Regions from separate parts of the Lactiplantibacillus sp. 30.2.29 genome, predicted to be linked through region 2. Evidence: predicted binding sites of a transcription regulator. Region 2 holds the regulator's gene; the other holds the start of a gene.
What was found. The regulator HrcA, encoded in region 2, represses chaperone genes, less so after heat shock. The targets are predictions, from matches to a motif close to TTAGCACTCNNNNNNNNNGAGTGCTAA.
Positions count from the first base shown of each region.

Region 1: the regulator HrcA is predicted to act here: its motif matches at 5,589-5,615, upstream of groES (co-chaperone GroES).

Region 1 covers NZ_JAGYGU010000015.1:28,670-41,325, reverse strand. Annotated here, with positions in the region: gene KGF65_RS09765 (glycosyltransferase family 4 protein) at 198-1,295, opposite strand; gene KGF65_RS09760 (APC family permease) at 1,512-3,347, opposite strand; gene groL (chaperonin GroEL) at 3,599-5,224, opposite strand; gene groES (co-chaperone GroES) at 5,280-5,564, opposite strand; gene KGF65_RS09745 (CPBP family intramembrane glutamic endopeptidase) at 6,844-7,488, shown strand; gene KGF65_RS09740 (redox-sensing transcriptional repressor Rex) at 7,600-8,277, opposite strand; gene KGF65_RS09735 (ABC-F family ATP-binding cassette domain-containing protein) at 8,446-10,428, shown strand; gene tsaD (tRNA (adenosine(37)-N6)-threonylcarbamoyltransferase complex transferase subunit TsaD) at 10,649-11,695, opposite strand; gene rimI (ribosomal protein S18-alanine N-acetyltransferase) at 11,701-12,156, opposite strand; gene rimI (ribosomal protein S18-alanine N-acetyltransferase) at 12,149-12,656, opposite strand, start outside.
Region 2 covers NZ_JAGYGU010000001.1:27,507-40,162, reverse strand. Annotated here, with positions in the region: gene dltB (D-alanyl-lipoteichoic acid biosynthesis protein DltB) at 1-14, opposite strand, end outside; gene dltA (D-alanine--poly(phosphoribitol) ligase subunit DltA) at 11-1,537, opposite strand; gene KGF65_RS00155 (teichoic acid D-Ala incorporation-associated protein DltX) at 1,578-1,727, opposite strand; gene KGF65_RS00150 (serine hydrolase) at 1,759-2,952, opposite strand; gene dnaJ (molecular chaperone DnaJ) at 3,371-4,513, opposite strand; gene dnaK (molecular chaperone DnaK) at 4,615-6,483, opposite strand; gene grpE (nucleotide exchange factor GrpE) at 6,524-7,132, opposite strand; gene hrcA (heat-inducible transcriptional repressor HrcA) at 7,153-8,196, opposite strand; gene budA (acetolactate decarboxylase) at 8,634-9,344, opposite strand; gene ribF (riboflavin biosynthesis protein RibF) at 9,348-10,346, opposite strand; gene truB (tRNA pseudouridine(55) synthase TruB) at 10,359-11,282, opposite strand.

The DNA of each region.
Region 1 (12,656 bases), on a different contig from region 2:
AGTGTATTTTCATTTGAATGATACCAGCTGTGCCCATTGTCTTAAGCGCGAGGCCATCAATCTGGCAGCCAAACTACCACGGTGGACTCACTCAGAACTGAGCAGTAAGTTAGACCACTAACTAATGCGTACTGATGACGTCGCCACCAATCACCATATCGGAGGGCCTTACATTCAACTGATTGTTGACTTAACTTTTAATGATTAGTCTTGGAAGTCAGCCGGGCAACGGTTCGTTTGATCCAATCGAGTAACGGCTGACGATTATCGCCAGCTAAGCCAATTGCTTCAACGAAGAGTTCCAGTCCCAGTAACAAGCCAATCGTCAGGAGAACTGAACCCCAGATCGATGAAATCGGGTAAAGCAATGAAATGAACGAAAAAATCAATGCAATCCCGTAAATGACCATGACGGTTTGTCGATGGGTCAATCCTAATTGCATCAGCCGGTGGTGCAGGTGATGTTTATCCGCCTGCGAAATCGGCTTTTTATTCAAGATCCGGCGAATCATCGCGTAGACCGTATCCGTGATTGGCACGCCTAAAATCATCACTGGAATCCCAACGGAAATCAACGTCACGTTTTTGAGTCCAAACAACGAGAACACCGCCGTCATGAAACCGATGAACAAGGAACCCGTATCCCCCAGATAAATTCTTGCTGGGAAGAAATTGTACGGCAGGAAGCCCATCATCGCTGCAACTAGGGTAAAAATCAGCAACGAGACAAACATATTCGCATTCAAGAAGAATAACCCGATGATCCCCATCGTCGTGAGTGAAATGATTGAGACTCCGGTCGCTAAGCCGTCCAGACCATCAATTAGGTTCACCGCATTGGTGATGGCTAAAATCCATAACAGCGTCACCGGCAAACTTAACCATTGGAAATGAATCAATCCCAGCAACGGAAAGGTAAAGGTCGTCATTCGGATGCCACCGATAAAGTAAACTTCAAGTGCCGCTAATGTGATACCCAACATCTTCTGACGGGGTTTCAGTTCATAAATATCGTCGATAATTCCAGTCGCAATAATAATCAGCTCGCCACCTAATAGCGCGAAAAAGATGCGACTAGGAAATTGGTGCATCAGATAGAGGACAGTTGTCCCGACGGTATAGGAAATAAAAATCGCTAAGCCACCCATTGTTGGCATCGGTATTTTATTGACCCGCCGGACATTCGGTTTGTCCACCGCCCCGATTTTAAATGCGAGCTTCCGCACAAACGGCGTCAAGATTGCAGAAACTATCATGGTCGCCACTAGGCATACTAAAATTTCAAACCTGATCATTTGTGCGCAACCCCCTTCTCACTCTTATTATGATAATTATACAAATCCCAATGACGCTTGACAACTTGCTTCACCAAAACTTAGGAAAGGCAACACAATTCGTTCACATTTGAACCGTCACGTGCTAATCAAACCCTTAAATTATAACCATCGTTACTCATATTATGACACAAAATTAAAAACCCGGCAGTTATACCGGGTTTCAATATCAAGTTACTATTCTTTTAAATGGTAGTTATAAGTCGACACAATAATATTTTCACGCGAATTTAATACCGCGCGCAGCCGTAAGCTGGTCTGGTTATGCAGAATATTCTGCCAAGGCTTTTTAGGCACAAATTGTGGGACTAAAACGGTAGTAGAGAAGTTCCGTTCCGCCGCCCGTTTGGCAATCACATCACAGAAGCGTAACGTTGGCGTGGCAATCGAACGATACGACGAATGAATATCGACGAACCGAACATCCGGGAAGGTTTCTTTGAATTCCGCGGCCGTTTTATGTTCCTTTTCAGGATTTTCATCAAAGGACACGTGCATCGCAATCACGTAATCCCCAATCGAACGCGCATAGTTGACCGCTTGGGCCGTTACCCGCGTAACATTTGAAACGAGCACAATCACCGTGGCCCCATCATAATCATGAATAGCGGCCTTTTCCTTTGCGACCACCCGCAATTGGGCAGCTACTCGTTTATAATGCACGTGAATCCGGAAGAACATGTAAAGCAACAGTGGCATCACGATTAGGTATGGCCAAACGTTGCCAAAGTGGAGCAAGAATAAGAAGACCACTAGACCTAACGAAATCAAGGCACCTAGGAAGTTAACAGCGGCTTTCATCCACCACCATTGACCACGTTCGCGCAACCAGTGCACGATCATCCCGGATTGAGATAACGTAAACGGCACGAACACCCCGACCGCGTATAACGGAATCAAGAGCGTCGTCTTACCATGGAAAATAAAGATGAGCGCGATCGCCCCGACGGCTAACGAGATAATCCCATTAGAGTAGCCTAGCCGGTCGCCCCGGTCCATGTAAGCATGTGGCAGGAATTTATCCTTCGCCAAGTTGTACGCCAAGATTGGAAACGCGGAAAAACCGGTGTTAGCGGCAACCGCTAAAATCAAGGCAGTGGCTAATTGGAGCAAGTAGTAGAACAAGCCGTGACCAAAGACCGCCGTCGCAATTTGTGACAGCACGGTATTGTCTGCTTGCGGTTTGATTCCCAAGTAGTAGCTCAAATAAGTGATTCCACCAAAGAATACTGCCAACACGAGCGACATAATGGCAAGTGTATTGGCCGCATTTTTACGCTTAGGCCGTTTAAAGTTTGGCACCGCGTTACTGATAGCTTCAACCCCGGTCAGTGATGACGACCCAGAGGAGAAGGCTCGCAGGAACAGTACTAGCGTCATGCCTTGTACGGGCGCCCCAACAGCGGCGGATGCATGGTAAGTTAAGTTACCACTCGCAATATTCATAATGCCCCACAGAATCATGCCAATAATCATAATAATGAAAAAGTATACGGGGAAGGTTAAGAATGATGCGGATTCACGCATTCCGCGCAGATTCAGCGCCATAATTGCGATCACGATCAGTACCGCAATCAGCACTTGGTAATTGGCTAACGCCGGAACTGCCGACGTAATGGCTTCAGTCCCTGAAGTCACCGAAACCGCCACCGTCAGCATGTAGTCGACGAGCAGCGAGCCTCCAGCCACTAGTCCAGCTGGACGACCCCAGTTAGTACTAGCAACCACGTAGGCGCCCCCGCCAGATGGATAAGCCCGGATAATTTGCCGGTACGACATCGTGATGGCAAACAGTAGGACCAGCACTAACGCCGCGACATACAATTGATACATCAAAGCAGCCGCTGAAAGTGTAATTAAGACCGTCGTAATCTGTTCAGTACCGTAAGCCACTGATGATAGCGCATCTGACGACAGCAGCGCCAGGGCCTTGAACTTAGTGAGCGCTTGCCCACCCTCGTCCATGGTTTTTAACGGTTTCCCAATAACTAACCGTTTTAAATAACGCCACATGATAATAACTCCTTTATGTCCAAAATAATTATCCCAAGTAAGCTAAGTCAAAGTAGATTCTACTACTTTAGCTTGATTAATACTACCAGTTAAAACTACCGGGCACGACCAGGTACCCCTGTTTTGCGTTAACGACTAATCCTACCGCTCCATTATGGATAAATCAATACCCATATTTTAGTTGATTTGCACCCCAACAGCATTAAAAAAGCACTTACTCAGCCGAGTAAGTGCTTAATGTTACGATTTGTTTACATCATACCGCCCATACCTGGGTTTGGTGCGGCTGGTGCAGCGGGTGCATTTTCTTCAGGTTTTTCAGCAACAACGGCTTCAGTCGTTAAGAGTAAGGCTGAAACAGATGCGGCATTTTGTAAAGCAGAACGTGTAACCTTAGTAGGATCCACGATACCAGCTTCAATCATGTCGACCCATTCGTCAGTCGCAGCGTTGAAACCAACACCTGGCTTTTGTTCCTTCATCTTTTCAACGATAACGGAGCCTTCCAAACCAGCGTTTTCAGCGATTTGACGAACTGGTTCTTCCAAAGCACGTTTGACAATGTTGATCCCAGTTTGAACGTCACCAGTTTCCTTCAATGCAGCAACGTCTTTGATGACATTGATCAAGGCAGTACCACCACCGGCAACAAAGCCTTCTTCAACGGCAGCCCGAGTGGCGTTCAAAGCATCTTCGATCCGGTACTTGCGTTCTTTCAATTCAGTTTCAGTAGCGGCACCGACACGAACAACGGCAACCCCACCGGCTAATTTAGCTAAACGTTCTTGTAACTTTTCTTTGTCAAAGTCAGAAGTCGTTTCACTGATTTGGTTACGGATGAATTCAACCCGTTCGGAGATGGCGTCCTTAGAACCCGCACCTTCAACGATGGTCGTGTTGTCCTTAGTAACCGTTACTTTGTTCGCTTGACCTAATTGATCGATCGTCGTATCTTTCAATTCAAGGCCAAGATCGTCAGTGATAACCGTTCCGCCAGTTAAGATAGCGATATCTTGTAATTGTTCCTTACGCCGATCACCAAAACCGGGTGCCTTAACAGCGACAACGTTAAACGTCCCACGCATCTTGTTCAATACTAAGGTTGGTAAAGCTTCGCCAGAAATGTCATCAGCAATGATCAACAATGGCTTGCCTTGTTCAACGATGGATTGTAACAATGGTAAGATATCTTGAATGTTTGAAATCTTCTTATCTGTGATTAAGATATAAGGGTTGTCCAAGTCGGCTTCCATCTTATCATTATCAGTAACCATGTATTGTGATAAGTAGCCGCGGTCGAATTGCATCCCTTCAACAACGTCCAAGCTCGTATCAACACCACGGGATTCTTCAATCGTGATGACACCATCATGACCAACTTTTTCCATAGCTTCAGCAATTAACTTACCAGTTTCTTCACTTGCTGATGAAACAGAAGCGATTTGTGCAATATCTTCTTGCGTCTTAACTTCGTGTGCCATCGCGTGTAATGAGTCAACCGCCGTCTTAGTAGCTTCTTCAATCCCACGACGAATGCCAACAGGGTTAGCACCGGCCGTAACGTTCTTCATACCTTCCGTTACGATGGATTGCGTCAAAACAGTCGCAGTGGTCGTCCCATCACCGGCGATGTCATTAGTCTTTGAAGCAACTTCAGAAACTAACTTGGCACCCATGTTTTCAAAGTGGTCATCTAATTCGATGGCTTTGGCAATGGTAACCCCATCATTAGTAATGGTTGGTGAACCATATGATTGTTCCAATACGACGTTGCGACCCTTAGGCCCTAACGTTGACTTAACTGTGTTAGCTAATTGGTCGACACCTTTTAGCATAGCTGAACGTGCATCTTCAGAGAACTTTAATTCTTTAGCCATTATCCTTATTCACCTCATGAATTTAGTTTATTTTAAATTGCGTCCTTTAAATGGATTAGTCTTCGATTGCAACGATATCTTTTTCGTGCAATACCAAGTACTTATCACCTTGGTACTTCACTTCAGTACCGGCATACTTGTCAAATAAGACTTGATCGCCGACCTTCACGCTGGGGTCAACTTTTGTCCCGTTATCTAAAACACGACCGTCATTGACGGCAACAACCTTGCCGCTTTGGGGCTTTTCCTTAGCGTTATTGGCGATAACAATACCGCCAATGGTTTGTTCTTCTTCTTCTTGTTGTTGCAAGATAACGCGATCTCCTAATGGTTTTAACACGTGAATCCCTCCATTTATTCTTTTTTAGCACTCCTGAACCTCAAGTGCTAATTACATTGTCAACTATATCATTTTAATTTGAGATTGCAAGTGATTTGTCAATTATTAGTCAAAGAATGTCAAATCGACTATAATGGGTATTATCGTGTTAATATGTGTTGTGCTTGTTATTATTTTGTATTCATAATGATTAAAATGTGCCAGTTGGTGGATTCCTGTTCGTCAGCCGATACGCGTCCGATTCCGACCTCCGGGGCTGGCTGACAATTGCTGGAACGTAAGCCGACGTCGATTTGAACTCACGCAGAAACCCACTACGCAATTTCAAATACGAGTCTTATTCTAAGCCGGAAGCACCCCACTTCCAGCTAAGAATAATTTGGCTACTGAGCATTGTCCGCCAGCCCCTCCAGTCGGGAACCCGCTCGAATGGCAGATGAACAGCCACCTATCTTGGTAAAATTGACCACTGAATTAAGTGCCTGGTCCTTCAGGCAAACTTTTTGATCAGTATCGAGGATGCCTTACGATGTTTGAGCACTGAGAGGGTTACCTAAATATTATTGACTACTTTCAATGACAACTAGTTTTGAAAGTAGCCGATAATATTGCCTTCATTTGGAGTTCAAGACTTTGTTATCTCAGACGACTAGGAAAGATTTCGACAAGTTCAGTGACGTTCCTTGTCAGAGGCCCTAAAACATGGGCAAGAAAGTTTAACTATCATTAGAAACCAGTCTGACAGTTAAAGGTCAAAATGGACCTGTACCAAGGAACCAACGACTAATCCAACCAAAAGTTGGGTCCGCACATGTCCGCCTTTCGAATACCATCCCGGCTGGAAGGTATTCTGGGCAAGGCCAAGTGTTTCTCAGAGTGTGAGGTTCAGACGGGTTGGGACTGAGGATTAGCCTAGCCAGGGCGTTAAGCGGTGCATTTCCGCTTGGCGTTCTGGCGTAGCTAACCGGAAGTCCCAGTCTGACCCGAACACGTTTCATCCATATTGCAGGAGACATGAAAGACCAGTATTTAAGACGTGGGCTTCGGCTTAAATCTGTGTCCACCACGTTCCGGCCATTGCCCAGAATGCCTGGAAGCCGGCTTAGGACGTCACCACAACAGTAGGTTTACGCAAATTCGCACTGTTTCCAGCGGGTCTCAGCTGGCGGGCTTGAACTCAGAAAACACCATGATTTAATCATGATTCATGATAAATTAACGAACACAATGCGTGTGTTAATGAAAAAATCGAACAAACTTTCAAAAAGGACGTGAGCTGATGGTTAATCGCCGCCAATCAATCTTAATTCTGATTATTTATTTTATTGTTTATGCGCTACCAAGCGTCTTAGTGGCCGCCTTTCATCAACTGGGGTCCCAAGTCTTCTTGATTCAAACGGTCGACTACTTGGTCGGCGCACTGCTATTGCTGTGGCTAGCACGCCGAATGACAGCCAAAAACGCCGTTGAGCAGCAGCGCAGTAACTGGCTGGTCGCCATTCTATGGGGCCTGATTGGGCTCGTCCTAGTCATTGTCGGCCAAGTTCTGATTCTTAAAATAACTGCGATGTTGGGGCAATCGACGGCTTCCAACAATACGTCGACCCTACTCACCGTTGGGCAACAATACCCGGTATTTTTCTTAGCCATTATCGTGGGTGCCCCAATTATGGAAGAAATCGTCTTCCGCAAGGTCATCTTTGGTAACTTGAGTGCGGTGACCGGCAAAATCGGGGCCGCCTTGATTTCGAGCTTTCTCTTCAGCCTCGCCCACGCGGACGGTCATCTAATTCTCTACGCCTTCGTTGGATTGCTGTTCTGCTGGCTTTATCAACATACCGGCCGAATTCAGACTTCGATGACGTCTCATATTTTGATGAACGCTGCGGTCGTTGTGCCGACGCTCTTGACTGCACTTCATTAGATTGCGTCGCTTATTCGTTCGTGGCATTAATTTAGACGTTCAAAAAAGCTTCTCCGAAAATTTATTTCAGAGAAGCTTTTTGGTATCATAATCTTGAGATGCATGCGCAGACTAATCTTCATCTTCGTCTGGTTCATCTTGACCGTTGTCACCCAATTGTTGACCATAATGTTCAATAAAGTAAATTAAGGTCTGTAATTCATTGGTTAAATCAACGTTTTGAACCCGCACTGTTTCTGGAACTGAGATCCGTAATGGGGTAAAGTTCATGATGCCTTTAACATTCGCATCAACTAACTCATCGGTAATCTTTTGAACAACCGTTGTTGGCACCGTTAAGATGGCAATTTCAATCTGTTGTTCGATCAATTGCTTTTTGAGTTCCGTCATTGGATAGACGGGAACCCCACTCTGGACCGTATTTGCAATGGCTTCATTAACATCAAAAGCCGCTGAGATCCGGACATTACTATTTTTATGGAAATTAAAATTCAACAGGGCGTGGCCTAAATTACCGACCCCAATCAGCGCGACGTTGGTTAGCGTGTCCTGATTTAGAATTTTTTTGAAAAATGCCAGCAGCGTTTCAACATCGTATCCATACCCGCGTTTACCGAGGGCCCCAAAATACGAAAAATCACGCCGAATCGTTGCTGAATCTACTTTAACCGCCTCGGACAATTCAGTTGACGATACCCGTTTCTTATCTGCGTCTAGTAAAATATTCAAATAGCGATAATAAATTGGTAATCGTTTTGCCGTTGCCCGTGGAATCTTTGTCTCTGCCATTCGGACGTTTCCTCCCAATCAAAAGTTTGTGAATTTGCTGACACTATTCTAGCATAACCTGCGACTTTGTGAAATAATAATTACTTATTATTCCGAATAATTGGGTCGAACCGTAACAATATGCTACAATTATCTCACGAATCAAATGTGAAAGGAGCTTAATAAAGCGTGATTTTACTACAAGTACAGCAAGTTATGCGGCGTTTTGGCGCCGATGTCTTGTTCGATAACGTACAAATGGACATCCAAGAACACGCCCGCGTTGCCTTAGTCGGCCGCAACGGTGCTGGTAAATCAACCTTACTTAAAATGATTGCCGGCGAGACCGTGCCTGACGAAGGCCAAATATCGATGCGCAAGGGTCTAACGATCGGTTACTTAGCTCAAGACCAAGGATTGGATAGTCAAAATACGATCTGGGAAGAAATGAGCAGCGTGTTTGCTGAACTACACGCCATTGAGAAGCGGATGCATGCGCTTGAAAATCAGCTCAGCGATCCCGCCATCATGAACGATGACCAGGCCTACCAACAAACCTTAAAAACTTACGACCAAGTTCAGACAGAATTTCAACAGAAAAATGGCTATGGCTACCAGGCCGAAATCCGTGGTGTCCTACACGGTTTTCAGTTCGATGCCGATGTTTATGACAAGTCGGTCACCGAACTTTCCGGTGGACAAAAAACTCAACTGGCCTTAGCAAAGCTACTGCTAGAAAAGCGCGATTTGCTGATCCTGGACGAACCGACCAACCACTTGGACGTCGAAACGTTGACGTGGCTGGAAAGTTACTTACAATCCTATTCCGGTGCCCTACTGATCGTCAGCCATGACCGTTACTTCCTAGACCGCGTCGTCAATGAAGTGTACGACCTGTCACATCACGAAATGGTACACTATACTGGGAACTACGACCAGTTTGTGCAAGAAAAGGCCGCTCGGATTCAAGCTCAGTGGAAGCATTACGAAAAGCAACAAGCCGAGATTAGCAAGCTTGAAGACTTTGTCAACCGGAATATCGTGCGGGCCTCGACGACCAAACGAGCTCAAGCGCGGCGGAAACAGTTGGCCAAGATGGACCGGATCGACCGTCCTGATAGTGATGAAAAAACGGCCCACTTCGGTTTTCACGCTGCGAAGCAAAGCGGCAACATCGTTTTGACCGTCAAGGATGCCGCAGTTGGTTACGACGGGCATATTCTGTCGGAACCGGATAACTTAAACGTTAAGAAGCACGAAGCCATTGCCATCGTGGGTCCAAACGGAATCGGTAAGTCGACTTTTCTCAAGAGTATCCTCGGCCAGATTCCGTTCATCAAAGGCCAGGCCGTCTTCGGTACCGGCGTTGTCACGGGCTACTATGACCAAGAGCAACGCAACTTAAATGACAAAAAGACCGTCTTAAGTGAACTCTGGGACGAACATCCCACCACGCCCGAGAAGGATATTCGGACGATTTTGGGAAGTTTCCTCTTCACGGGTGCCGATGTCGACAAACCGGTTCACGCCCTATCTGGTGGTGAACGGGCGCGGCTATTGCTGACGAAACTCGCGATGCAAAACGATAACTTTTTGATTTTGGACGAACCGACCAATCACTTGGATATTGATAGTCGCGAAGTGTTAGAAGTGGCCCTCAATGATTTTGATGGTACCCTCCTCTTCGTTTCGCATGACCGCTACTTCATCAACCAAGTGGCAACCAGCGTCGTGGAAGTCTCGCCAGAAGGAACCGAACTCTTCCTTGGCGATTACGATTATTATATTGATAAAAAACAGGAACAAGCTGAAATGGCAGCCGCCGCAGCTAGTCAGGCCGCTGAGTCAGCAGCTAGCGCTAACGCCGCAGAGCCAAGTTCTGCTGCAACCGCTGCACCCCGCTCAAAGGGCCAGCAAGATTATCAAGCTAGCAAGCAACAGCAACGTGAAAAGCGTAAATTGGAACGAACCGTGGCAGCGCTGGAAGAACAAATGACCACGCTCGATGAGCAAGCCACCAAAATCCAAACTGAAATGGCCCAACCTGAAGTCTCAGCGGATGTTGGCCGCTTAACGGATCTACAAAAAGAATTAGATGAAATCAGCGCGCAACAAGAGCAAGTTGAAACGGAATGGACTGAACAAGCTGAGGCTCTGGAAGCCTTTGATTAGGCCGGTTTTGTAAATCATTCGCTAAAACTCGGTTATCCGAGAAACCAAAATAGTCGCCGCAAGTCTTTCCATTATGGAAAATTGCGGCGGCTATTTTGGTTTTGCGCTAGTTAACATCACTGAAACGACGGTCCGTTTTCGTTTGTGACCATCTAGCTTCAACAGAACCAACTAAAAATTGGCAGTCATCCTTAATTTGGACTGACTGCCAATTTTTGATTTATTTCAGCATTCCTGGCATCCAGTCAAACTCCAGACTAGGGTCAGCATTGAGGGTCGCATCACCGAATTGGTGGTGTTGATATTGCACATAGCCGGCTGCACCAATCATTGCACCGTTGTCACCACAGAGTTTCAATGGCGCCAAAATGAGTTTGGTGTCTGGAAACGCCGCTGGCAAATCGCGTTGGAGACGTTCACGTAAGCCGCGATTGGCCGCAACGCCCCCCGCCAAGACGAGTTGTTTGACTGGGTATTGCTTCAAGACCCGCAACGTCTTGCTCATCAAAACGTCGACAACACTGGCTTGAAAACTAGCAGCTAAATCATTCTTATCAAGCGTTTCACCAATCTGGTCAGCATGATGAACTGTATTGATGAAGGCACTCTTCAGCCCGCTAAAGCTGAAATCGTAGTTATCTTCATCAATCATTGCCCGGGGGAAGTTGAAGGTATCGTGACCTTGATGGGCCATCTCATCAATGACTTTCCCCGCTGGATAAGGAACACCCAGCACACGACCGATTTTATCGTAAGCTTCTCCAGCCGCATCGTCTCGCGTCTCACCAATGATTTCAAATTGACCATCCGCCTGCATGTAAACCAGTTCGGTATGGCCGCCAGACACGAGCAGTGCCATTAACGGGAATTCGAACGGTTCCACAAACCGGGCCGCGTAGATATGGCCGGCCATATGGTTAACTGGAATCAATGGTAAATGGTGAGCGTAAGCGACTGTCTTGGCTGCATTAACGCCTACTAATAAGGCCCCGACAAGTCCTGGGCCATAGGTTACAGCAACGGCATCCAAATCGTCGTAGCCCACGTGTGCTTCTTCCAAAGCTGCTTCAATACAAATCGTAATTTGTTCAATATGATGACGGCTGGCAACTTCGGGAACGACGCCGCCAAACCGCTTATGACTATTAATCTGCGTTGCAATCACGTTTGATAAGATCTCGTGGCCGTCCTTGATGACCGCCACACTCGTCTCATCACAACTAGATTCAAACGCTAATATCAAGTTTTGTTTTTCCACGGTTCCCATCCTTTTTAATCGATAATTTTTCGCATGATCCACGCATCTTCATCGGGATCCTGATAGTAGGCCTTGCGCGTGGCGAGCTGTTCAAAGCCCACTTGTTGATACAAGCGCTGCGCAGCAATATTATGTGCGCGCACTTCTAAAAATACCGTGCCGGCTGACAATTGCGCTAAGCATTGCGTTAACAACCACCGGGCGTGCCCTTGACGCTGATACGCCGGGTCGATCGCAATATTCGTAATCTCCGTCTCATCGAGCACCGTCGAACGGCTGATGAAGCCAACGAACGCCCCCTGCCATCGCAATAACGCGTAATGGGCAGTTGATAGCGCCACATCACTGGCAAAAGTCGCCTGTCGCCACGGCGAACCCTGGGCGTACGCCTTGGTCGCTAGTTGGTAACAAATCTGAGCAACCTGTTCAGCCGGCAAGTCAGACGCCGTCACCAACTGCCGTTCAGTCATTGGCCGCAACCGGAATTCGATACGTCATATCGATGGCATCTTCGTGGTCGCCAAAATAGTAGCGCTTTTTAATGCCAGTCTTTTCAAAACCGAGGTCCTGATAGAGTTGCTGCGCCGTCGTATTACTGTAACGAACTTCTAACGTGACGGTTTGATAATTTAGTTTCCGAGCGCGTTTCATCATCACTTGCATCATAAAATGCCCAAGGCCGCGACCTTGTACGTCCGGATGAACGGCAATATTAGTGATATGGGCATCTTGGCGCCGGTCATCGAAGACACAGCCACAAAATGCAACGAGTCGGTCTTCATGGCGCATCACAATATAAAAGCGACCACTTTGCCGTCGTAATTCGGTCTTAAACGCATTCTCGTCCCACGGCGTTTGCCCGGCATACACCGCTCGTTCAATCGCCAACATTTCGGGCACATCCGTAATTAACGCGCGTGACACATAGTAGTTCGTTGCACCAACTTGGACGATATGATTTTGGATGGCG
Region 2 (12,656 bases):
TCAAATGAAATCATTCTGGGTTAACCTCTTTAATAATCGACTTGACATCAATCTTACCGTTAGGCGTTAATGGCAAGCTCGTTTGATAGACGAACCGTTGTGGAATCATGTATTCCATCATCATTCCTTGCAGGTCCTTCTTGATCGCGGTCGTCAACGCAAAGTCACTTTCAAAGTCATTTGGCTTTGGCACGACATAGGCAATCATTTGGGTCACTTTGTGCTCTTTATCATATTTTGGTACGGCCACAGCTTGTTTGATGTGACGTTGTTGTGCTAAGAAGTGGTCGACTTCTTCTAATTCGATTCGGTAACCGTGCATTTTAATCTGGAAATCGACCCGGCCGCGGTAACGGAATAACCCGTCCGCGTCCATCGTGCCAATATCACCAGAATGGTAAGCACGTTGCCCGTCCAATTCGAAGAACGCTTTGGCCGTCTTCTCAGGATTGTTTAAATACCCCTTAGAAACGGATGGCCCGGCAATGATCAGCTCACCTTCCGTCCCATTCGGTACTGGCTCGCCATTATCATCAACGACCAACATCTGCGTATCTGCCTTCGCATAACCAATTGGTAACCGGTCGTACTTGGCGAGTGCTTGGTCGGTGATTTCGATTTGGGTGACGGCGACACAGGTTTCCGTTGGCCCATAAGTGTTAAAAATCCGGGCATCTGGGAACCGCTTCTTTAAAGCCGCCGCTGTCTTGTGGGTCAATTCCTCACCACAGAATAAGAAGTGCGTCAAACTTGGTAAATTCTCGGCGTTAAACTGTGGTTCCAACAAGCAGATATCCATGAAGGAAGGCGTTGAGACCCAGACATTGATCGGCAACGTTGGTAGCGCGGCAAATAACTGTTTGAAGTCATCAGTCACGGCTTTTGGCAACGCGTATAACGTGCCCCCTAAAGCCAATGTTGGATAGACATCCATCACTGACAAGTCAAAGGAATACGGTGGTTGTGATAAGGAATTCGGTTGGTCTGGTAACCCAAAGTCGTCGCTTAACATCCAATCCACGTAGCTGACCAGATTGTCGTGACTGATCTGAACCCCTTTCGGCATCCCCGTCGTTCCGGACGTAAAGATAATGTAGTAATTATCATCGCCACTAACGACGTGGTCCGCCTGATAATCGACCGGCGTTGCGAAGATCGCGTCCAATTGGTCTGGCGTAATCACCGGTGTCGTGCCAACCCCCGTTGGTAGATCGACCACCGCAATGACGGCCGCTGGTTTGGCAATCTCATTAATCATCGTGAGCCGCTCATTTGGTGAATGCGTATCGATTGGAATATACGCCCGACCGGATTTGACCACGCCCAGGAAGGTCGCAATCATTTCGAAAGTCTGACCACCAAAGACAATGATTGGATCCTTAGCTGGTAAATCTAGCGTATCAAGATGCGCCGCCAGAGCATCGGAGTATACCTTTAATTCAGCATACGTGTGTGTGGTCCCCTGCACGTCATAGACCACTTTGTCGGGTTGTGTCCGTGCATAATCATCGATGGTTGTAATGATATTCTTAATCATAATTAAAACTCCCCCCAAACAATACTGTTACGGTACCTAATTAAAATTCGTTGTAAATAAATTTCGCTTGGTTGATTCCGCTATACCCATACAGATAAACCAAGGCAAGCATGACAGCAAAATAGAAGACTGTAAGTGCAATGAATTGAACAACCGGCCGTTGAAACCAAGCTTTCAACTTTGCAAACATGCTTTCACCTCCCCTAATATCACGAAATACGTTATTTGATACTACCATTCATTAAATCGGCAAAAATTTTATTAGCTGCAGGCTGAATTGGTGCAGCTTTCCGATAATAATTGCTCATTAAGACGACCCCGGTCTTGCCATCCGGTGACAAGAAGACGCTTGATTCATAACCATAGCCCAGTCCGTGCGACCGGATCCCATTGCTAATGTTATAAACCCCGCCACCATATTCACCAGTTGCAGTCCGGGTGTGTAAAATTGCCACATCCTTTTTAGGAAGCAATTTACCTTTCAAAATCGCGCTTTCGACTGTAAATAAGTCGTGAACGCTCATATAAACTTGTCCTGTGCCTAACTCATTGGCCATCTGTGCCTTAGTTTCTGGCATTGTTTCTTGATAATCTGGAACCGTTTGATCAGCCGGTCCGCGATATCCGGTCGTGGCGCGTTGGCCTTGACCATGAATCAGAAAACCAGTCGATTGTAAGTCCAACTTATCAATAAACCGCTCCGTGAAGAAATGTTGATAACTTTCCCCCGTGACTTGACGAATAATACCCGCCAATAGTAAGAAATTGACCGATGAGTAATTCGAGATGCCATTCTTGTCCGGATAATAGTAGACATTGTGTTTCGCGTAATCAATGACTTTATTCTCCGGCAAGTACTCCTTTGACCCGTTCTTAAGTCGAAATCCCGTGGTCATATCCAACATCTGCCGAATCGTCGTCTGACGTCCGTGCTTGAGTGTTGGATAGTACATCGAAATCGGGTCAGTCAACTTAATTTTCCCCGCTTTGACGAGCTGCATAATACCAACGGCCGTCATCGACTTTTGAATCGATAAAATCTGATACTTAGAATCGACTTGATTACGTTCGTTTTTCGCTTTGTTCGCGTAACCAAAGGCCCGTTGGTAAATGACGTGGTCGTTCTTGACGACCAAGGCTGAACCAACAAAATGGCTTAGATTGAGTATTTTAGTAATCTGTTGATTCGTATCCTGGTTGTTTGAAAACGAGGTTTGATTAACCTTCTGACTCAAGATACTGTCTTTCAAGGCTGCTTTTTTGTTACGCGCCTTTTTTGTTTGTTGTTTCTTAGCAATTGCGGCCTGTCGCTCGGTATGATAGACATAGTAGCCGCCCCCAGCACCAACAATCAGCAGTCCAAGCAAAACTGTGACTAAAAGTTTGCTTCGCTTCACAATGATGAACCTCCCCATTAGCTATCAATTACGAACTGATTGGTGATATTAGCGCTATTTGCTAATAGGACGCTAAGTTCAAATATCAGTGTACCAACCGAACAGGTGCTTGTACGGGCGATACCTCAAAAAGAACAAAAACCTGCATTTGCGTGTCTGAACATGACATATTTGTAACGGTTTTGTAACATCAACGTTAGGCCCCCACACGTTAACGACGTATTACTTCACCTCCTTGACTAATTCTAGCACTCACGATTCACGAGATGACAGGATAATGTAACCGTTTGAGCAAAAACCGCGCTACTGAAAAGTTAGTTAATAAACAGAGTGGTCTCACTTTACAAGGCCACGAAAAAAAGCAGTCGGTCACCTTTCATTTTCATGAAAGATGATCGACTGCTACTTGTACGATTCTGGAATGAATTGACTGGCGTTAAACACCGCGTAACTTATCGAAGAGTGAACTCTTGCCGTTACCGGCGACCGTTTTACCGCTGGCTTTGGCAAAACTCTTCAACGCTTCTTTTTGGCCTTTGTTCAAATGGCTAGGCGTTTCAATGTTGACCGTGACCCGTTCGTCACCGTTCCCGTTACCACGTAAACGTGGCGCACCCTTGCCACGAAGCCGGAAAGTCGTTCCCGTCTGAGTTCCAGCCGGAATCTTCAACTTAACGTCACCGTGAACCGTCTTGACTTGAACTTCATCACCCAAGGCCGCTTGAACAAAGTCGATTGGCAACTTGAAGTAGATGGTCGCGCCATCCCGTTCAAAATCCTTGCTAGGTTCAACTCTAAAGATGATGAACAGATCCCCGTAAGGACCACCGTTCGTCCCGGCTTCACCTTGGTTTTGAAGACGCATTTGTTGGCCTTCTTCAACCCCAGCTGGAACCGTCACTTTGATGGAATGGCTTTGTTCAGTATGGCCAGTCCCACCACAAGTGGCACACTTGTCCTTGATTTCCTTACCAGTCCCATGACAAACGTCACAGACTTGTTGGCTCATCATCCGACCAAGTGGGGTATTCGTCTGAACTTGAATGTACCCAGCACCATGACACTTCGAACAAGTTACTGGCGAAGTCCCTGGCTTAGCACCGGTACCTTCACAAGTCTTACATTGTTCTTCGCGATTATAAGTGATCGTGGTCTTCTTGCCGAAGATGGCATCTTCAAACTTCAGTGACATCTCATATTGTAAGTCGCGTCCCTGTTGCGGACCAGCTGGATTAGCTCGCCGTGAGCCACCAGCACCGCCACCGAAAAACGAACTGAAAATATCTTCGAAGCCACCGCCACCGAAGCCGCCAAAGTCTTGACCACCAAACCCACCGGCACCACCGCCAAAGCCTTGTTGGCCACCAGTTGACCCAAATTGATCATACTGAGCCCGTTTTTGGGCGTCACCGAGTGTTTCGTACGCTTCGTTGACTGCTTTGAATTTTTCTTCCGCGCCAGGTTCATGGTTCAAATCAGGATGATACTTCTTCGAAAGCTTCCGATACGCTTTCTTGATTTCGTCCTGACTGGCATCCTTTTCAACACCCAGAACCTTATATAAGTCTTGCTCTGCCATTGTAACCTCCTAATGAACCTTAAATTAAGTCTCATTAATACTAGCATATTTGAACTAAAAAGGCCAAAGCCACGTGGCCTTGGCCTTTTGTTCTGACGATTTTACTTCTTGTCCTTGTCTTTATCCAAGTCTTCAAAGTCACCGTCAACCGTGTTGTCATCACCGCTCTTGGCTGAATCTGTGTTACCAGCGGCACTGCCGTCAGCACCAGCTTGACTACCCTGAGCTTCTTGAGCTTGTTGATACAACTTAACGGATAAGTCCTGAACGATCTTGTTCAAATCATCCTTCTTGGCCTTCATTTCGTCAATGTTGTTATCGTCTTGTGCCTTCTTCAAAGCATCGCGAGCATCTTGTGCCTTCTTAACTTCGTCTTCAGAAACTTTACCTTCAAGTTCCTTCAAAGTCTTGTCAGTCGTAAAGATCAATTGGTCAACTTCGTTCTTCAAGTCAACTTCTTCTTTACGCTTCTTGTCGGCATCTTCGTTTTCCTTGGCTTCCTTGACCATTTGATCAATTTCATCGTCAGAAAGACCCGATGAACTCTTGATGGTAATCTTCTGTTCTTTGTTCGTGCCCATATCCTTAGCAGAAACGTTCACGATACCGTTCTTATCAATATCGAACTTAACTTCGATTTGAGGAACCCCACGAGGTGCAGCCGGAATATCCGTTAATTGGAACCGACCGAGTGTCTTGTTGTCAGCTGCCATTGGCCGTTCACCTTGTAAGACATGAATGTCAACAGCTGGTTGGTTATCGGCTGCCGTACTGAAGACTTGGGATTTGCTAGTTGGAATCGTCGTGTTACGATCGATCAACTTAGTGAAGACCCCACCCATGGTTTCAATACCAAGTGAAAGTGGCGTTACATCAAGTAAAACAACGTCCTTAACATCACCGGTAATCACACCACCTTGAACTGCTGCACCTAAAGCAACCGCTTCGTCAGGGTTGATGGAGTGGTTAGATTCCTTGCCAGTCCACTTTTCAACGGCTTCTTGAACGGCTGGAATCCGAGTAGAACCACCATTTAAGATAACAACGTCTAAGTCGCTAGCGGATAAATCAGCATCCTTCAACGCATTTTCAACTGGGATCCGTGTCTTTTCAACTAAGTCAGAAGTCAATTCGTTGAATTTAGCACGCGTTAACGTAGTTTCCAAATGCAATGGGCCACTGGCACCAGCGGAAATGAATGGTAAGCTGATTTGTGCTTCAGAAACCCCAGAGAGGTCCTTCTTCGCTTTTTCAGCAGCATCCTTTAACCGTTGTAAGGCCATCTTGTCTTGTGACAAGTCGACACCGTTGTCAGCCTTGAAGTTGGCAATTAACCAGTCGATGATCTTTTGGTCAAAGTCGTCACCACCAAGGTGAGTATCACCATTCGTTGATAACACTTCGAAGACCCCGTCGCCTAATTCCAAGATAGAGACATCAAAAGTCCCACCACCAAGGTCATAAACTAAGATTTTTTCATCTTTGTCGGTCTTATCCAAACCATATGCCAAAGCAGCGGCAGTTGGTTCGTTAATAATCCGTTCAATGTTTAAACCGGCAATCTTACCAGCATCCTTGGTGGCTTGCCGTTGCGCATCGTTAAAGTAAGCAGGTACCGTAACGACCGCTTTTTCAACTGTGTCGCCAAGGTAATCTTCAGCAAAGCCCTTGATGTATTGTAAGATCATCGCTGAAATTTGTTGTGGGGTGTAGTCTTTACCTTCGATAGAAACTTTGTAGTTTGCTTCACCCATGTGACGCTTGATTGAAGCAACCGTATTTGGGTTGGTGATCGCTTGCCGCTTAGCAACTTCACCAACTTGAGTTTCGCCATCTTTGAAAGCAACTACTGATGGCACCGTCCGGCCACCTTCAGGAGTCGTGATAATTTTAGGTTCTGTACCTTCAAGAACCGCTACCGCAGAGTTAGTAGTCCCGAGGTCAATCCCGATAATTTTATTACTTGCCATAAATTAACAAACCTCTTTTAAATTAATTTTATTTTTTGATTTATTGTGCCACAACGACCATCGCTGGACGGAGGGTCCGATCTTTCAACAGGTAACCCCGTTGTAAGACTTGAACCACCGTATCAGCTGGGTGATCATCATCGACCGGCACTGTTTGAACAGCTTGGTGAACGTTTGGATCAAACTTTTCACCCGCAGCCGCAACTTCAGTGACCCCATGTTTCTTCAAAGCATCTTGTAGATGACCATAGACCATCTCAACACCCTTCTTCAACTGTTGGGCCGCTTCATCGTCCGCTTCAGTTGCTAACGCCCGTTCCAGATTATCTAGAACTGGTAAAACGTCTTTTGCGAGAGCCTGACCGTCATACTTGAGCAACGCCGCTTGTTCTTTCTTGTTGCGGTTTTGCATGTTAACGATTTCGGCCTGTGCGCGTAGTAATTGATCGTCTTTATCAGCTAACTGCGCTTTTAAATCAGCAATTTGCTGCGCTTGTGGGTCAACTTGAGTGGCTTTTGCAGTTTGCTCGGCTTGCTCAGTTGCACTCGTTGCTGCCTTTGCAGTTTCACTGGCAGTTGAAGTTGTCGCTGAATCAGTGGACGTCGACTGAGTCTCCTCAGACGTCGCACGCGTTGATTTTTTTGCCAATGTTTTCATCTCCCCGTCCGTCACTCGTCAAAGTACCGGTAGTAATCTAATAATTTGCGGGCCAGTTCACGCTGGAACGCGCCCATCAGTCCAATCATCCGCGAGTACGGCATTGCGGTCGGTCCAAGCAGTGCAATGACCCCTTGACCGTGCTGATCAACATCGTAAGTCGCCGTGATTAAACTGTAGTTCTTCAGCAAATCGTTGGTGATCTCATTACCGATACGCACTTGAATGTGCTGACCAGGTGGGCCAATCACATTAGCTAAGCGATCTGTTTGATCCAGTAACGAGTACAATGACCTTAATTCCTTAGGGCTCTGCTGGTCGGTATAGTTGAATAGATTCAACTTACCGCCAACATAGAACCGCTCAGAAGCTGCCTTGGACAACACACTGCCAAAGATATCTAAGAACCCATCTGGATCTTGCAAGTACTGTGCAAGCTTCATTGGAATCTCATGATTCAATTGACGGAGGACGTCTTGTAACGGCAGGCCAACCAGTTGATCATCGATAAAGCGAACGACTGGTTCGAGCTCGTCTCCCGAAATATCATTAGGAATCGTAAACGTCTGGTTCTCGACATCACCGTTATTCGTCACCAGAATAGCCATGACCTGGTGATTACCTAATGGCACCAATCGAAATCCACTTAAGCGACTGTCCTTTAACTCTGGTCGCAGCGTAAAAGTCGTGTAACTCGTGAGCTGTGATAAAATATCCGCTGACTGAGCCACGATTTCATCAATCTTATGAAACTCGCCACCTAGCGAATGTTGAATCACCTTCAAGTCTTGGCTATCAACCTTTTCGGGTTTCAAAATATGATCAACATAGTAGCGATACCCTTTGATCGATGGAATCCGACCTGAAGACAAATGCGTTTTGACGATTAACCCTAATTCTTCCAAATGCGCCATTTCATTACGAATCGTTGCCGAACTGACCTTCATCGGTAGTTCTTGAACCAACGTTTTGGAGCCGACTGGATTACCGCCCTCGGTATAGTCACGGACAATTGCCGTTAAAATTAGGCTTTGTCGTTCAGTTAACGTGATCATCACCTCTTTTTAGCACTTAACTTAATGGAGTGCTAACACAATTACTAATATAACAACCCCCCCGACGAAAGTCAAGGAAAGACAAAGTATTTCTGGAAAAGAATGTCACTGATTTCATTTCAGAAACCATTGCCATGTAAAGGCTGGCTTCACCTTGATCAGTTTTAGCACTCCTAACCTTCGAGTGCTAATATACACCCTTTAATTAGGCAATGCAAGTGGGATGCCTGTATCGTGTTTGTTAGTTTGTCAGGCCCGAGTTGATGGTCTTAAACGCACCTCGTTGTATCAGTCATTCAAGCATTGTCAAGCAAGTTTCAATTAGCAGCCAGCCTTCAAACAGGGCGCCAACTAAAAAACTCCCAGAAATGATTCATTTCCGAGAGCCGAGTTTGATTCCAACCAAGCAACAAAGCACCGTCGTTGACTGTTCTAGTCTAGCGTTCCGCCTTATTGATGGCGTGGTCGATCGTTTCATTATCAAATTGTTCTTGTAAATAAGCTTCATTATCAATTGGCAAGTGCACGTGGAAATCAGCAAAATGTTGCACTTTCAACGTCGCTTGCGCAATTTCAAAGCCCAGTAAGTGGCCGCCTAATTGGTGGTCAGCACTGAGAAAGTGCAAATGGAAGCCACCTACCGTCGCACCCTGGAACAAGTGTGGTGCATAGTAGCCAATGATCGTGCCATCGACGTTTTCACCGGTAAATTCTGGTTGGGTCGCCGTTGCTTCAACCAATGTCTTGTAAGGTGGCTCCTGCCGTGGCGCAACCCGGGTCTTGACCTTGGCAAACGTCCCGTCGACACGAATCGCGGCAAACACGTTGGTCAACCGGTAATCACGAATCACTTGTTGTTCAAAGTCAGCTTGCTTCAGGTCAGCAAGTTGTGCACTGATCGTTGGCTTTTCAAAGTGCACCGATGCAAATGGCAAGGTCTCATCAGCCGCAATCTCGCGGATCTGACCGTCTTCACGTGCCTGATAAGCATGGCCATCCAAAATAATGACCTCTCCGTTCAACCCGTCCAACGTCCCGATGCCCGTGTCTCCATGCGTTAAGAGTTCACCAGCCGTAATCGTGCCATCAAATAAACCAGGAACGAGTAAACCGAGTGTGCCGTGTTGAAAAATTGTGCTTGTATCCATCATCTATGCCTCCAATGAATTTGATTGTGCTGTCACTTGTAACCGTGGTGTTGCTTGGAATGGGTGTGCGTCGTAATAATCACGCGTCGCTTGTTCGTCATGTTTTAACTGCTCGACAAGCGCATCCGCGCCAGAAAATTTGATTTCCCCGCGCATTCGGTGACCCCACCGAACGGTCAAATGCTGACCGTATAAGTCACCATGAAAATCGAGCAAATAAATTTCAACGGTAATCGGCCGATGATCGCCGAACGTGACGTTGCGCCCAACTGAGGCCATCCCCATCACCCATTGACTGCCCGTTTTGACCATCGTCGCATAAATGCCGATTCCCGGCACTCTGGTATTCGAATCATGCGCCACGTTGGCAGTCGGAAATCCAAGCGTCCTTCCACGGGCTTCACCATGGACGACCTCACCGGCAGTTTCATATTGATAGCCTAATAAACGGTTGGCGACGTCAATTTGGCCGTCATCCAATGCCTGTCGAATGCGTGTAGAGCTGATTTTTTCAGCATCCAACTCCGCTTTGGGCACTTCGATAATGTTAAACCGGTCGCGGCCATAGTCGTTGAGCCGTTGCATATTCGCGATATCAGCCGGACCATACGTGTAATCAAAGCCTGCGACGACGGTGGTGGCGTGTAGTCCCACAATCAGCTGGTCAACGAACGTTTGCGGTGGCATGGCACCGACCGTTGCATCAAAATGCAGCACGTATAAAATATCGACGCCTAGTTCGGCCATCAGTGTGGTCTTTTGGTCGATCGTGGTCAAATAGCGCACCTCTTTCGGATCCGTATGCTGAAAAACGACCGAGGGATGCTGGTCAAACGTCATCACTGCGAGCTTGGCCCCCTGAGTTTGGGCGGCTTGACGCGCAGTTGCGACAACTTGTTGATGTCCGCGGTGAACGCCGTCAAAAAAACCGAGCGCCAAGACAATTGGCCCAGCGGGAATTTGGCTCGCCGCCACGGGGTACTTTAAATTAATCACCTGCATGACAAAAACTCCTTAATTGACCGCAAACATTTTAAACGGCTTGTACCGCTGTTCGTCCGGTCGATAACTATATAGACATTTTAGGCTGTTTTGGTAAACTAACGCAACCATCGTGTTCGCATCTGGTGCGGATTGTTGCCCCTCAGCGGCTGAAATCGGGGCACCGTTCTTAACGCGCTGCCACTGTTCATCAGTCAGAGTCACCCGTGGGTATTGACTGAGCGCTTTGTCGATAGGTGCTAGCAATTCGCCAGCTGTCCCGGCATCTGCATGCGCCGCAATTTCTTCAAAAGTCACCGTTTCATCAAGGGTAAAACCGCCGCTCTTGAGGCGCGTCAGGTCACTCATGACGGCTGGAACCCCGAGTGCCCGGCCCACATCAACGGCTAACGTGCGGACGTAGGTCCCTTTACTGCAGGCGACCGTGAAATAAATCGTCTGCGTCTTGGCTTCTGAATCATAAGTTGCGGGCTGGCGTTGTTTGAAGCTGGTAATCGTCACGTGCCGTTGCGGCCGTTCGACCGTCTCACCATGCCGGGCATAATCATAGAGCCGCCGTCCATTAACTTTGACCGCCGAAAACATGGGCGGAATCTGCGTGATGTCACCCGTCATTTGGGCGAGTGCGTCATCGATAGCGGCATCAGAAAACGGGGCATCGACAGCTTGACGAGCGATTTCATCACCATCTAAGTCTTCAGTCGTTGTGGCGAAGCCCAGTGTAATACTGCCCTGATATTCTTTACCAGAAGCCACTAGAAATTGCACGACCTTGGTCGCATTCCCGATACAAATCGGCAAGACACCGTCCACATTTGGATCCAGCGTCCCAGAGTGACCAACTTTGCGGGTTTGATACAACCGCCGAATTTTTGCAACGCAGTCAAAACTAGTCATTCCGCGTGGTTTATATAATGGTAGAATCCCGTTTAACATAAAAAACTCCTCTAATAATCGTTCATTTAATCGTTTCGGTTAGATTAATGGTATTTCGTTCTCATCCGGATTAATCACTGTTCTCGCTAAGTCAGCTGCTGACCTACCATCGCTAATGCGGTCATGGCACCACGAAAAGCAGATTAATCGACATTTTTCAGTATACCACATCCACCCAATATGTAAGCGGATTAATACGTGAATTCATCGTATCCACTGATCAGTAATTATTAGCTACTGTCCGACCTAATTACTCACTTGCCGCACAAAAACCGCGCTGGTTTAGAGCAAGCGCGGTTATGATGTGATTGATATTATGCATTTAATGGCAATGATACATTGTGAGCTGGCACTAAAGATGGTTAAAAGATCCCAATTCTTAAGTTCAAAAGCAGCCAGCTGAGGCCCGCTGGAAACGGCTCGAGTTTACGTAAACTTTCAGCGATAGAAACGTCCTATACCGGCCTCCAGGCATTTCTGACAACGCTGGAACGCGATGGACACAGATTTAAGCCGAGAACCCACGTCTTAAATACTGGTCTTTCACGTTAGCTGCAGTATGGATGAAACGTGTTCGGGTCAGACTGGGACTTCCGGTTAGCTACGCCAGAGCGCCAAGCGGAAATTCACCGCTTAACGCTCTAGCTAGGCTAATCCTCAGTCCCAACCCGTCTGAACCTCACACTCTGAAAAACGCTGAGCATTGTCAGAAATACCTTCCAGCCTGGATGGTATTCGAAAGGCAGATATGTGTGGACCCAACCTTTTAATGGAATGGTCGTTGACACTTAATAACAGCCATTTTGATATTCGCCGGTAAGACAAATTTCACTAATTTTCATTAATATTCAAACTGACTTATCCGTGCTGTAAAACGATGAACCATCAGCATAGCTGAACATTAACGGAACTTTCTTTGTCGACACAACCGTTAAAACCTCAAATTCTACACTGATGGCAATTTTATCGTCTGATTTTTAGCCTAATTTCCATTGAATCAAGTGATAATCTTCAGACTTACTGGTAAATGAGCACCACAAATTATCATCAATGTTGTTGTTCAAAGTTCGCATGAAGGGCCCGTCTTTTAATATTCAATGGTCAATTGCACCAAGATTAGTGGCCGTTCATCTGCCATTCGAACGGCTTCCCGACTGTAGGGGCTGGCGGACAATGCTCAAGGGCGAAATTCTTCTTGTCCGGGCGGGTTTTCCGGGCTAGAAGAAGACTCGTATTTGAAATTGCGCAGTGGGTTTCTGCGTGAGTTCAAATCGATGTCCGCCCTGTTCCAGCGTTGTCAGCCGGCCCCGGAAGTCGGACTAGGAAGCGCATCGGCTGACGAACAGTAATCCAACTAAATGGCACGTTTCAACC